3 regions of the Mesorhizobium sp. M1A.T.Ca.IN.004.03.1.1 genome follow, and region 3 is predicted to be linked to each of the others. Evidence: riboswitches for the same ligand, from Rfam matches in the RefSeq annotation. Region 3 holds a riboswitch; each other region holds the start of a gene.
What was found. Region 3 has a riboswitch for cobalamin ahead of bluB (5,6-dimethylbenzimidazole synthase). Riboswitches for the same ligand answer to the same signal wherever they lie in the genome.
Positions count from the first base shown of each region.

Region 1 (4,200 bases), on a different contig from region 3:
CTGGACGACGCCGACGCGCTTGCCGTAGCCAAGCATCCTCAGCGCCAGGCCGAACGCAGCCGTGGTCTTGCCCTTGCCCGGCCCCGTATTGACGATCAGCAGTCCCTTCTCGATCGTCTTGCCGGCCACCTCGGCATCCTGCACCGCCTTGCGCTTGGCCATCTTGGCTCGATGGCGTTCGGCATCCTTGTAGTCGATGATCGTGTCTTTGATCTCGCCCATGTCACTTCGCCTTGAGCGGCAGCCCCGCCACCATCATCAGCACGCTGTCGGCGACAGCCGCGACCTGCTGGTTGAGCCGCCCGGCGGCGTCGCGGAACCGGCGCGCCAGCGCATTGTCCGGCACGATGCCGAGCCCGACTTCGTTAGACACCACAAACCACGGTCCGCGCGGCTGCGAAAGCACATCCGAGAGCCGCCGGCACTCGGCCTCGATATCGTGGTCCGCCAGCATATGATTGCTCAGCCACAATGTCAGGCAATCGATAAGCACCGGCTGGTGATCGGGCAAGGCGTCGATCGCGCCGACCAGGTCGAGCGGCGCATCGACGGTGACCCAGCCTTTGCCGCGGCGCGAGCGATGCAGCGCGATGCGCTCGCGCATCTCCTCGTCATAGGCCTGCGCGGTGGCGATATAGGCCCAAGGCGACGGGCTTGCCGCCACCAGGCACTCGGCATGCGCGCTCTTGCCGGAGCGCGCACCGCCGATGATGAAGGTCAGATGGCCCTCCGCGCGATCAGGCAAAGCTGTCGCGCAGGCTGGTCGACGTACCGGTGAAGCGGCCGCGCACCACACCGACGGCCGCACCGAGCACCAGCCAGAAGACCAGATCGGTGAGGGTCACCGCCACCACGAACTGATGGTGCAGCCCCTCGGGAATCGCCGTCTCGAAGCTGACGGGCTGCGGCGCGCCGACTACGTGCGGAGCGACGATCAGCACGACCGCCAGAATTGCCAAGGGCAGCGACTTGCGAAAGGCGATCAATCCAAGGCCGACCGCGGTTGCGGCCACCGTCGAAATCCACCAGATCTGGCGCGGCAGAAGTTCCGCCGCCGGCATGGCCGGCAGTTCCGGCGGCAGGCCGAGGCCGGGCGCGAGCGTGAAAACCGCAAAGCCGGCAAGGCCCCAGAACACGCCCTGGCGCCAGCTGCCGATGCCACCGGCGAATTCCGAGACCGCGACCAGGATCAGCGCGAAGCCGATGCCGGTGACGATGTTTGCGACAACGTTGAAGGCGAAGCGCTCGAAGCCGTCGGCCGGAGCCCAGCCCTCGTCCTCGGTCGGAGCCGCCGCTTCCGTCGACGCAGGAGCGGCGCTGCTCATCGCATTGCCCGCCGGTTCGGCCGAGCTCATGGCAGTGCCAGTTCCAGTGTTGGCGGCATGGTCGTGGTGATGACCGCCGCCCGCCTTTTCATAGACTTCCGCTTTGAGGATCAGCGGCACGGTCGCATAGGCCTGCATGCAGGCAAGCGCGATGCCCGCCACGAGCCCTGCGATCGCCGCGACGAACACGACGTTGCGAAACAGATTCATGATATCGGGCCTTCGTCAGTGGCAGGGAAAAGCCATCGAGTGACGATAGTCGTGGGCAGCGTTGTGGATCGCATCGATGTGCGAGAAGCCGACGAAACCGACGACGAAAATGCCGAGCAGCGCGGCGAGAGCCAGCTGCATGATGCGCGACTGCGAGGAGACGGAGGCGCCGAGGGCGACGGAAGCGGTATTCATGTCTTGTCCTTTCGCCCTCCACCCGAGGGCATCGAAGTCAACTTTCCTGTCGCCGGCAGGTCTCCTGGCTCGCGGATTCGCACCCTTCCCCACCTTCCCGAGGACAAACCTCAGTGGTCTATGGAGAGGACTACCGCACACAGTTGCGGGGGCAGCCACGGCTTAGGGCAAAGACTCCACCCTCACCGCATTCCCTCTTGGCTCCAAAAACGGAACCGACGACGCCAGCGACTATAGGCAGAATCGTCGCGACCGGCAAACCAAATTCCGTCACGCCGCAGCGTGATTGCGGCACCGGTTTCGGACTAAGATCCGGCGATCCGCTCGGCGACGAGCTGCTGCAATCGCCACAAATGGCGGTCGTGAATACCGCGCTGTTCGAGGTTCTTCACCGTGTTGTAGAGATAGTCGGCGCCTGAACCCCAGTGGCCGCACGAGGTCGCCAGCCGTTCGACCACCTCGTCTTCGTTGAGTGGGCCGGCATAGGTCGTGCCTTTGCGATTGATGACGAAGGCAAGCGCTCTCAACGGCCCCTTGTCGGTTGCGAGTTGCAGCAGGCGCGGCCGGTAGCTGGTCGGCTTCAGCGTCATCTCGCGGCGAAAAAGCCTGTCCAGCGCCTGCCGGCGGTCACCACCGTTCAGGCGGAAAGCAACGCCCTTGCATTGGCCGCCACGATCCAGCGCCATCATCAGGCCGGGGCTTTGCTTGGTGCCGCGCCAGCGCGTCATCTTCATGCAGAAGGAGCGATGCCAGCCGCGAGCCACGGCGACGCGCTCCTCAAAATGCTCGATTTCCGGTTTCCAGATCAGCGAGCCGTAGCCGAACAGCCAGAGAGGCTCGGTTGCAGGTAGCTCGGCCTCGAATGCATCCAGCATGGCTTCATAGTCGCTGTCCACGAGATGCTCGGCATCCGGGTCGGGCCCCGGGTCATCGACCGCGCGAAAACAGCGGGCGACCAGTTCCACGGTCAGCGACATCGTTCTTGCAGGCATACTTTGCAATCCTGGGCAGCCGGCGAAACCGCAGGCGATTACGAAGTGACCTTAAGGGCAGCACCCGGAAGCGACAATGGCCGCGCAATTGACAACGGTCCTGCCCGGGTGTCGGCTGTCATCAGCCAAGGGGAGCCGCTCATGCAGCCAAATCCTAGCGAACACAGCCGCTACAATGGCCTCACCAGCCTCGAGCCGACGTTGCCTGCAAGCGCCTATCGGGAAGCCGACGCTTACCGGCTCGATCTCGAAGCGATCTGGTATCGGAGCTGGCTCATGGTTTGCCGCGAAGCCGATCTCGCGGAACCTCTTGCCTTTCGAACCGCGCGTATCGGCTCGCAGGAGGTCGTCGTGCTGCGCGACGAGGCCGGGAGCTTGCGCGCCTTCCACAACACCTGCCGGCATCGCGGCTCGCAGCTCTGCCTGGAAAGCGAAGGGCGGCTGAAGGCAAGGCTGCTCACCTGCCCCTACCACGCCTGGTCCTATTCGCTGCGCGGCGATCTCGTCCGTGTCCCATCGAAATCGCTGCCCGAAGGCTTCGACAAGGAAAATTATCCGCTCTACCGGGTGGCGCTGTCAGTGTGGCGCGGCTTCGTCTTCATCAATCTCGCAGAGGATCCCGATGGCTCGGGGGAAGCCTCCTTCGACTCCGCCTCCCGCGATCTTTCGAACTGGCCGCTGGAGACGCTCGTCCCCGGGCACCGGCTCACCAAGGTGATGAACTGCAACTGGAAAATCTTCTGGGAGAACTTCAACGAATGCCTGCATTGCCCGGGCGTGCACAAGGACCTGTCGCGGCTGGTGCCGATCTATGGGCGCGGCCTGATGGCGAGGCATGACGATCCGGAATGGGCGCGCTATGCGGATAATGATGCGCCGGAGTTTTCCGGCGGCCTACGCGCCGGCGCCGAGACCTGGTCGCGCGACGGACGCGTCCATGGGCCGGTCTTTGCCGGGCTGACGCCGGCCGAGCGAGCCGCCGGCCAGACCTACGCTACCTCGCTGCCCTCGATGTTCGTCGTCGGCCATGTCGACTATGTCCGCACGGTGCGTCTCGCCCCGCTCGGGCCGGAGCAGACGGAACTCACCGCCGAATGGCTGTTCGCGCCCGATGCCCTGGCACAAACCGATATCGACAACATCGTCGCCTTCGGCGCGCAGGTGCTGGAGGAGGACGCCGCGATCTGCGAGATCAACCAGAAGGGCATGCACTCGATCCGCCACCAGGCCGGCGTGCTGATGCCCGAGGAGTACGATTTGCGCCGCTTCCACGAGTGGGTGCGTGGGCGCCATGCCGCGTTGCAGCCGGTCAAAACGACTTCGGCAGATAGCGCCAGGTGAAGAAGCCACAGAAGGCGGCCAACAGGCCGAGCGTGACGAACACCGAGCCGAGACCGAAGAAGGAGAGCACCACCGAATAGACCAGCGGCGGCGTCAGCTCGGAGAAATCGAGATAGGTTCGGTAGACAGCCGCCATC
Region 1 is NZ_RZTV01000001.1:215,773-219,972, forward strand. Features, by position in the region: gene cobO (cob(I)yrinic acid a,c-diamide adenosyltransferase) at 1-222, opposite strand, end outside; gene cobU (bifunctional adenosylcobinamide kinase/adenosylcobinamide-phosphate guanylyltransferase) at 224-745, opposite strand; gene EOD29_RS01045 (CbtA family protein) at 738-1,535, opposite strand; gene EOD29_RS01050 (CbtB domain-containing protein) at 1,551-1,730, opposite strand; cobalamin riboswitch at 1,767-1,965, opposite strand; gene EOD29_RS01055 (gamma-glutamylcyclotransferase) at 2,036-2,722, opposite strand; gene EOD29_RS01060 (aromatic ring-hydroxylating dioxygenase subunit alpha) at 2,864-4,063, shown strand; partial or broken gene EOD29_RS37995 (MFS transporter) at 4,032-4,200, opposite strand, start outside.
Region 1: it holds a riboswitch for cobalamin, as region 3 does, so the genes downstream of both, EOD29_RS01050 (CbtB domain-containing protein) here and bluB (5,6-dimethylbenzimidazole synthase) in region 3, are expected to answer to the same signal.

Region 2 (4,200 bases), on a different contig from region 3:
ACCAACGCGACGAAATACGGCGCCCTGGCCGGCGACGCCGGAACCGTGCGGATGGACTGGCGGGTAGCCCCGGCCCCCGAAGGCGGCGATTTCGAGCTGGTCTGGGAGGAACATTTTTCCGAACCTGCCGCGGCCGCCGATGCCAAGCCGCACAAAGGCTTCGGCAGCGTCGTTCTCCAGCGCGTCGTCCCCACCAGCCTCTCCGGCAGCGCCTCCATGGAACGGCTGCCTGGCCTCGTTCGCTGGACGCTTTCGGCGCCGCTCGCCAACGTGGTTGTCGCCCGCGGGGCGGAGCTGGACGGCGATGAGCAGATCGGCGGGCTGACGTGAAGGCGTTTGCATCCTGAGGAGGCGCCGCCGAGCCCTCGCCGTCCCGCCGTGGGCCGAATGGCCTGCGCTGCTCCCATTTTTTGCCTTCCCCTCCCGCTTTTTTGGAACAGAAAAGCGCCAGCTTTTCTGTTCTGGATTCTGGATATTTGGACTCTGGATACTGGCTTATGGATTATGGGGCTTATCCGAGGCCTTAACCCCTGGCTTATCCAAGCGCAGAATTCCGTCACACTTCCAAAGGCTTGGGCTACGGGTCCTCAGCATGCCTTTGAAGCGCGTGCGCACGGGCCGGCTATCTCCTGTTGCTGTCTGGCCAACAGTGAACAAAATGGGAACAAAAATGTCAAGCCGGGCACCGCTGACGGGGCTGGCGATCGTCGCCTTTGCCGCCGTCGGCTTTCTGTTGCCGAGGCGCTTCAAGGAGGCAGGCTGGCAGCCCGCCGGGGTCTGATGGCAGAGAGATGCGGCTGGCCTGCTGCAGCCAGCCGCAGCCGGCGGTTTATGAATTCTTTGCTGCGGATGCGCTCTCCACATCATCCAGCCCCTTGGCCTTGTAGACGAGGTAGGAGATCGCCCAGGCGGCGATGAAGATGCCGATAATGGCGAAGCCCAGATTGTTGAAATTGTCGTTGAGCGTGCCGACGCCGTTCCAGAAGCCGCCCGACAGACCGAGCTTGTCACCGATCAGGCCGAGCGCCTCGATGCCGCCGATCAGTACTGCGACAAGGACCGACACCAGGGTGATCGTCATGTTGTAGTACAGTTTGCGGATCGGCTTGACGAAGGCCCACTCATAGGCGCCGAGCATCATCACACCATCGGTCGTGTCGACCAGTGACATACCGGCCGCGAAAAGCACCGGGAAGACCAGAATGGCTTCGAACGGCACGCCCTTGGCCGCTTGTGCCGCGGACACGCCGAACATGGCGACTTCGGTCGCGGTGTCGAAACCAAGGCCGAAGAGGAAACCAAGTGGGAACATGTGCCAGCTGCCCGACACCAGCCGGAACATCGGGCGGAAGACGCGCGCCAGGAAGCCGCGATTGTTGAGCAGCAGGTCCAGGTCCTCCTCGACAAACGCCCCACCGGCCCGCACCCGCCGATAACTTCTGTAGATCGAGAAGAAGATGACGATGTTCATCGCCGCGATGGCGAGCAGGAAGAGTGCGGAAACGCCGGTACTGATCGTGCCGCCAATCTCCTGAAGGCTCTGGAAACGGCCGAGCAGGGACGTTGCCGCCGCGATAGCCGCAGCGACGATGACGACGATCGTCGAATGGCCGAGTGCGAAAAAGAAGCCGACGGAGACCGGCCGTTTGCCGTTCTGCATCAGCTTGCGCGTGACATTGTCGATGGCCGCTATGTGGTCGGCATCGACGGCATGGCGCAAGCCGAGGCCATAAATGACGAGAGCGACGCCAAGCAATGTCGGCTTGTCGTGGAAGGCGACGAAAGCCCACAGCCACGCCCCGACGTTGAGAATGGCGAGCGCCCCGTAGATTGTAATCAGCCTGGCCTTCAGGTCCGGCGCGGTTTTGTTCAGCATTTTCGATAGTTGGATCAGCATGGTTCTGCCTTTGACGTTGCCTGTCATCGCAGGGAACTCGCCCCGCCCTCCGGCCAGGCGCGCACACCGGATCACCCCGTCCGATGTTCTGCTTTGACGTCCATGATGGCAGGTCTCCTGGCTCGCGGATTCCCGCCGCTTTCGCCTTCCCGGCCCATGCAGCCAGTGGCATCGTGAAACCGGCACGCCGCTTACAGTTGCGGGGGCAGCCACGGCTTTGGATTTCTCCGCACCGCGTTCCCTTTTGATCCCCGAAGGGAACCATCAGCGCGAATTCGCCACACCGCGATTGGTCAGTCAATCGACAACTCCGCCGGCCAGCCGCCTCTCACGCCATCGTGACGAGAGGGCTGCGGCAGGCGCTGCGGCGCGGGAGGCGACGATATGGCAAAGATCCAAGAGGACAATTTCCGCATCGAGGTTTGGAATCGCGAGGAAACGGCCCTTGTCGAGACCATTTGCCTGTCGCCGGATTCCTTGGTCAGCCAGGCCGCCTGGCAGTCGGCCTCCCGCTCCGGCCGGGAATGCTGCTCATACACTACGCATTGATCAAATGGCTGAATTTTCGCAAGGTGAACCCGCCGATCAAATCGCCTCAAATGCTTGTTGATAACAGGGAATTTCACTTGCCGGCCCCACCTCCATTTGCTGCAATCCGGTCGGCTTGCGGATAGATTTTTCTGTGGGGACTCTCCACAGGTGAAAGCAACGTGGCTCTAGTGCTTCCCGAAGGGGCAACGAAGAGCAATACATCGAGTCTACAATACGCTAGATCGCATAAGAGTATCCGCAAGTCCCCTTTCCTATGACAGTCGTATCGCTAAAACTTGAGCAGTATAGGGATGCAGAGGATCTCTCCGACATCGCCCATATCCTGGACCTTAAACCAGCGCACATTTCATACGCGCTCTATAAACTCCCCACACATCAAAAATACCGCGAATTCACGGTGCCCAAAAAATCGGGAGGCGTTCGCACAATCAAGGCTCCCCACAATACATTAAAAGTGATTCAAAAGCGGCTCGCTCAGGACTTGCTTCTGATTGAACAGCAGTTGGAACAGGCGCGAGTGAAGGAGCGCGATTGCATCCTCGCACATGGGTTTAAGAAGAAGCTTTCCATTATGACCAACGGAGAGAACCACCGCGGCCGGCGCTACGTCTGCAATGTCGACCTGCAGGACTTTTTTCCGTCCATCAACTTCGGCCGCGTATTCGGATATTTCTCAAAAAACAACGACTTCGCTTTGAAACCAAAGGTCGCCACCGTGCTCGCACAGATTGCGTGCCACGAAAACCAATTACCTCAAGGAAGTCCGTGCTCACCGGTTATTTCGAACTTAATCGGCCGCATCCTCGATATCCGGCTTAATGAATTGGCGAGGCGATATCATTGCAGGTACACCCGATATGCAGACGATATTACATTCTCGACGAGTGAAAAACACTTTCCGATTGCAATTGGCATGCGCGAACTCGGCAGCATCAATTTATGGGCGGCGGGCCCAAAACTGCTTGATGCTATCGCCCGTACAGGATTCGAAATTAACCCGAAGAAGACGCGCATGCAGTACCATTATTCCCGTCAGGAGGTTACAGGCGTCGTCGTGAATCAGAAGGTGAACATCTCAGCCGACTACTACGCGACCGTCAGTGCCATGTGCGATCACCTTTTCAAGAAGGGCGAGTGCCATATTGATGTCGGCGGCACTAAGCAGCCATTCTCGATCCGAAAGCTTCGAGGCCGCTTAGCCTATATCTACCAGGTTCGCGGTAAGGGGCCCAAGCATCGTCAGACAGCCGACGATAAGGACGACCAGGTCAAGGGCAGCCAGCAAAGACTGTGGTCTAGCTTCAAGCTTTTCGAGAGGTTTCTCAACTATGCAGACCTCTATGGCGTGGATCGCCCCGTTATCCTATGCGAGGGCGTGACGGATAACATATACATCAAGTCCGCCATTCAGGCGCTTGCTGCGAAGTATCCCACTCTCACCAATGCGGTTGGGGACCTTAAGGTCAAGCTTTTCAAGTACACTAAGACGTCGGCGTCAGTTCAGCAGTTAGGTGGTGGAAGTGGTGAGTTGCTGAAGCTCGTGAACACCTATTCCAGCCGAACGAGAAAGTTCAAGATCGCTCCCAAGAACCCCCTGATCTTGGTAGCCGACTCTGATGACGGGTCCAAACCGCTTTTCAAAGTCATTGAGAACAGAACTGGGAAGAAGGTGGACGGCTCTCATGCATGGTATCATCTGGAGTCAAATCTCTATGTCGTGCCCATTCCCAAAGTTGGCGCAGCTGATACAC
Region 2 is NZ_RZTV01000003.1:347,365-351,564, reverse strand. Features, by position in the region: gene EOD29_RS12045 (HWE histidine kinase domain-containing protein) at 1-330, shown strand, start outside; gene EOD29_RS12040 (HoxN/HupN/NixA family nickel/cobalt transporter) at 830-1,897, opposite strand; cobalamin riboswitch at 1,987-2,178, opposite strand; gene EOD29_RS35940 (hypothetical protein) at 2,282-2,446, shown strand; gene EOD29_RS12035 (retron Ec67 family RNA-directed DNA polymerase/endonuclease) at 2,703-4,200, shown strand, end outside.
Region 2: it holds a riboswitch for cobalamin, as region 3 does, so the genes downstream of both, EOD29_RS12040 (HoxN/HupN/NixA family nickel/cobalt transporter) here and bluB (5,6-dimethylbenzimidazole synthase) in region 3, are expected to answer to the same signal.

Region 3 (4,200 bases):
CTGCGTTCCTACCCATTCCAGGCTTAAGCGGTCTGGTGAGCTTCATCAATACCGTCATCCGCCTGTCGCTGACCTATGTCGACGAGATCATCCTCGGCTACAACATCCGCACCAATTCCAACTCGCCTTTCGAGACCGCCAGGCAAGGCGTCGTGCTCTACGCGCAGAACGGCAAGTTGATGGTCAAGAACGCCGTCTGGCTGGCGGTGATCATGTGGGGTGTTTCCTTCGTCATCTTTCTTTTGATGCTGGCGCCCGCCGCCGCGATCCTCTGGGCCATGCCGGGCCAGCTTGCCGGCTGGGCCTTCGTGTTGGCCATCGTCTTCGCCTGGGCCTTCAAGGCGGCTTTCATCGAGCCCTTCGCCATCGCTTCGCTGATGCAGGTCTACTTCGCCACCATCGAGGGCCAGGTCCCCAATCCGGAATGGGACCGGCGCCTGGCCGAAGCCTCGTCCAAGTTCAGGGAGCTGCGCGACAAGGCGCTCAGCCCCTTCGGCGGCTCGCGCTGGGATTCGCCAAGGACCGCTTGACTAGAGTCAGAGAAGATGCCTCGCCAATGGAAGGATCGCCGACAGCATCTGGCGCGAACGCCAGTCTAGCAGCGGCCTTGTCAAGCTACTTGGGCGCCGCGAGTGCTCGGGCGAGCTATTCACGTGCAGGGCTGGCGTCAGGAGTGCTTGAGTTAGCGCGGTCTATATGCGCCCTGAGTAACGCCACCGGCAGGTTGCGTATCGAGGTTTGACGCCGCAGAGAACACCGTCGACGATCAACGCTAGATCGCCGATGCTCGGCTTCTATCGAGATAAATTTGTCGCAACCGCCGGGTGACTACGCCCGGCAGCCCGTTGCCGATCGGCGCACCATCCATCCTGACCACCGGGTTCACCAGCCCGGATGATGACGTTGAAAACGCCTCCGTCGCAAGTCTGGTCTCTACTACTGTGAATGGGCGCTCCTCCACCCGCAGATGAAGTTCACTTGCGCACTGCAGAACGACTGCCCGGGTAATCCCGTGCAGGATATCGCTCGAGAGATCCCGCGTGACGATCGTCCCATCCGAAGTCACGATATGGGCGTTGTTGGAAGAGCCTTCCGTGACGTAACCATCCCTCACTAGCCATGCGTCATCGGCGCCGCGTGATTTCGCCTGCATTTTGGCCATGGAGGGATACAGGAGTTGCACCGTTTTGATGTCGCAGCGCCGCCACCGGAGATCTTCCACGGTTATGACGTGCTGGCCGCGTATGGCGACCGGATTTTCGACAAATGCCTTCTTTTGTGTGAAGAGCACCACGGTGTTGGGCGTATCCCGAGTAGGAAATATGAAATCGCGGTCGGCCGCGCCCCGGGTGATCTGCAAATAGACAAGTCCCTCGGATACATTGTTCCGTCCAATGAGCTCCCTGTGGATCTTCAAAAGATCTGCTTCGGTCAGGGAGAACGGCATATCGAGCTCACGGAGCGATCGCCGCAGGCGCGCCATGTGACTGGCAAAATCGACGAGCTTGCCATCAAGAACGAGCGTGACCTCATAGACTCCGTCGGCGAACAGGAAGCCCCGATCGAAGACCGAGATACGGGCCTCGCTTTCCGGTAGATAGGATCCACTCACGTAGACTTGGCGCATTGATCGACCTCAAAAATGCAGACCACGCTCACCGCCTTGAGCGAAACTATTGACTCTTGTCAGGGTGCAGGCCTGGGCAGCTTTAAGCGCAAATAGCGGCGCTGCCATCCTGCACCCCTCGACTGCGAAAACGCTATTCGCCAGACAGCAGACGGCTAAGGTCGGGCACAGCCAGAGAAAATTCGTCGGTTCACTCCACAGCGCTTCGCAGCGCGGCGACAAAGGCATCAAGATCGCGCTTAAGCATGTAAATGTGTGGCGAAACCCGCAAACCCTCGACGTGCTCGACCTTGCGGTATTTCACGTGGACCTGGTGTTTCTCGCGAAGGTCGCGCTCGAGTTGCTGCATGTCGATGCTGTCGATCGAAAACAGACTTATCGCAGCGAGGCTGTCCGTGTCGGTCGGCGTATGGAGCCTGAAACCGGGAATGTCCTGGACGAGACCTACCCAATATCGGGTGAGTTCGCGCAGTCGCGCATGCATCCGTTCCGCGCCGATCGCCTTGTGGAATGGGAACACGCCGGGTCTCATCTATCGCCCGACAATAAGCGCCGTAGCCCAGCTCAATCTGCCTATTCACATGAGAAGACAGAATTTAATTGCGAACGCCGGTGAATTCGCCAGACGTTGAAGCCCGAGAACGACATCGCTTGGCACAGGGTTAGCCGTGAGGAAGCGAGTGCGGAGATCCGGCCCAATCACGCCAGGAAGAACCGTCACGTTGTCGAGCGATGCGCGAACAATCCCCGGTTTTCTGAGCGGGCAACGACGGTCAGGCATTTCCAATGCGCCATTGCGCAAACGCGAAGCGCGATGGCGCGTTGCGGTTGGGGCGGGTCTATGGAACGCCGAGCGGTTCTAAGGCTTTAATCGTTCTCCGAGACGAGCGATCGCCGATTTGAGCGGCGCCTCGCCGGCGCCGCAAAAGGTCTCGCTCATCACCAGCTCGGGCAGCGGCAGGCGCTTGCCCCAGCCATGCGCTTCGAGGTCGGGCCTTGGAGCGAATTCCGAGACGCGGCCGACGCAGAGATAGGCGATCGGCGTGACGTGCTCGGGGATCGACAGCAGTCGCTTCAGCGCTTCGGGCTCGATGATGCTCACCCAGCCGACCCCGACGCCTTCCGCCCGCGCCGCGAGCCAGAAATTCTGCACCGCGCAGACGGTGCTGTAGAGGTCCATCTCCGGATTGTGCCAGCGCCCGAGCGGCGAGTTCTTCGAGCGCTGGCGGTCGCAGGTGATGCACAGGTTGAGCGCGCTTTCGCAGATGCCCTCGAGCTTCAGCTTGCGGTAGAGCGCCTGCCGGTCCGCCTCGATCGCCGGCAGTTCCTGTTCGCGCGCGGCCAAAAACAGGTCGCGCACCTGCCGCCGCCTTGTGGCGTCCCGGATGATGATGAAGTTCCAGGGCTGCATGTAGCCGACCGACGGCGCGTGGTGTGCCGCGGTGAGCAGCCGCGCCAAAACGCTGTCGTCGAGATCGTCGGCAAGGAAATGGCTGCGCACGTCGCGCCGGGTGAACATGGCCCGGTAGACGGCGTCGCGCGCCAATTGGTCAAAGTCATCGCCGCCGGCGGCGGCTGTTCGTGCCTGCATCGCTTGTCCCCTTGCGATAAGCAGTCCTCCGCCTGACCATGCGGATGACCATGTCTGCCGGGCCGGTCTTCTGGCTCGGGATCGACCCGCATCCGGCGCCTTCCCGTCTGGGACAGTGGCGTTTGCCGGCGCGGTCCCCCTCACAGCGTTGGGCACGCCACGGATTTCAACCGTGTTCCCGATTCTCCCGCGTTGCGGGCACCAGGCAGCGACGCGACCTTATCGCGAAGCCGAAGCCGGGCCAATGCCGCCAGCGACACGATTGGGCGCGATTTCCCCAATCATTCGGCGCTGAAACATGGCTATCCGTGCGACAGGTGCCTAGATTAGGCGCCATGACCACTCGTCTTTACACTCATCCGGTATTCCTGGAACACCTCACGCCGCCCGGCCACCCCGAGCGGCCCGACCGTTTGCGCGCCATCGAGCGCGTGCTCGACGACGAGGCTTTTTCGGCCCTCGACCGCGTCGAGGCGCCGGAAGGCGACGAGGCGACTATCCTTTACGCGCATCCGGAGGATTTCGTCGGCCGTGTCCGCGCTGCGATTCCCGAGACGGGGATCGTCTCGATCGATGCCGACACCAGCGCCAGCCCGAAAAGCTGGCAGGCCGCGGTGACGGCGATCGGCGCGGCGAACGCCGCCGTCGACGATGTGTTCGAGGGCCGTGCCGCCAATGTCTTCGTTGCCGCGCGTCCGCCCGGCCATCACGCCGAAAAAGCGACCGCGATGGGCTTTTGCCTGTTCAACACCGCGGCGATCGCCGCCCGTTATGCGCAGGAGAAGCATCTGGCCGAGCGCGTCGCCATCGTCGATTGGGATGTGCATCACGGCAACGGCACGCAGGACATTTTCTGGGACGATCCGTCGGTGCTCTATTGCTCGACCCACCAGATGCCGCTTTATCCGGGCACCGGTGCCAAGAGCGAGACCGGCGCCGGCAACATCGTCAACGCGCCGCTTGCGCCGAGCACCGGCAGCGA
Region 3 is NZ_RZTV01000002.1:498,543-502,742, reverse strand. Features, by position in the region: gene EOD29_RS08365 (hypothetical protein) at 1-530, shown strand, start outside; gene EOD29_RS08360 (D-amino-acid transaminase) at 773-1,627, opposite strand; gene EOD29_RS38015 (hypothetical protein) at 1,677-2,243, shown strand; gene bluB (5,6-dimethylbenzimidazole synthase) at 2,487-3,218, opposite strand; cobalamin riboswitch at 3,261-3,439, opposite strand; gene EOD29_RS08345 (histone deacetylase family protein) at 3,554-4,200, shown strand, end outside.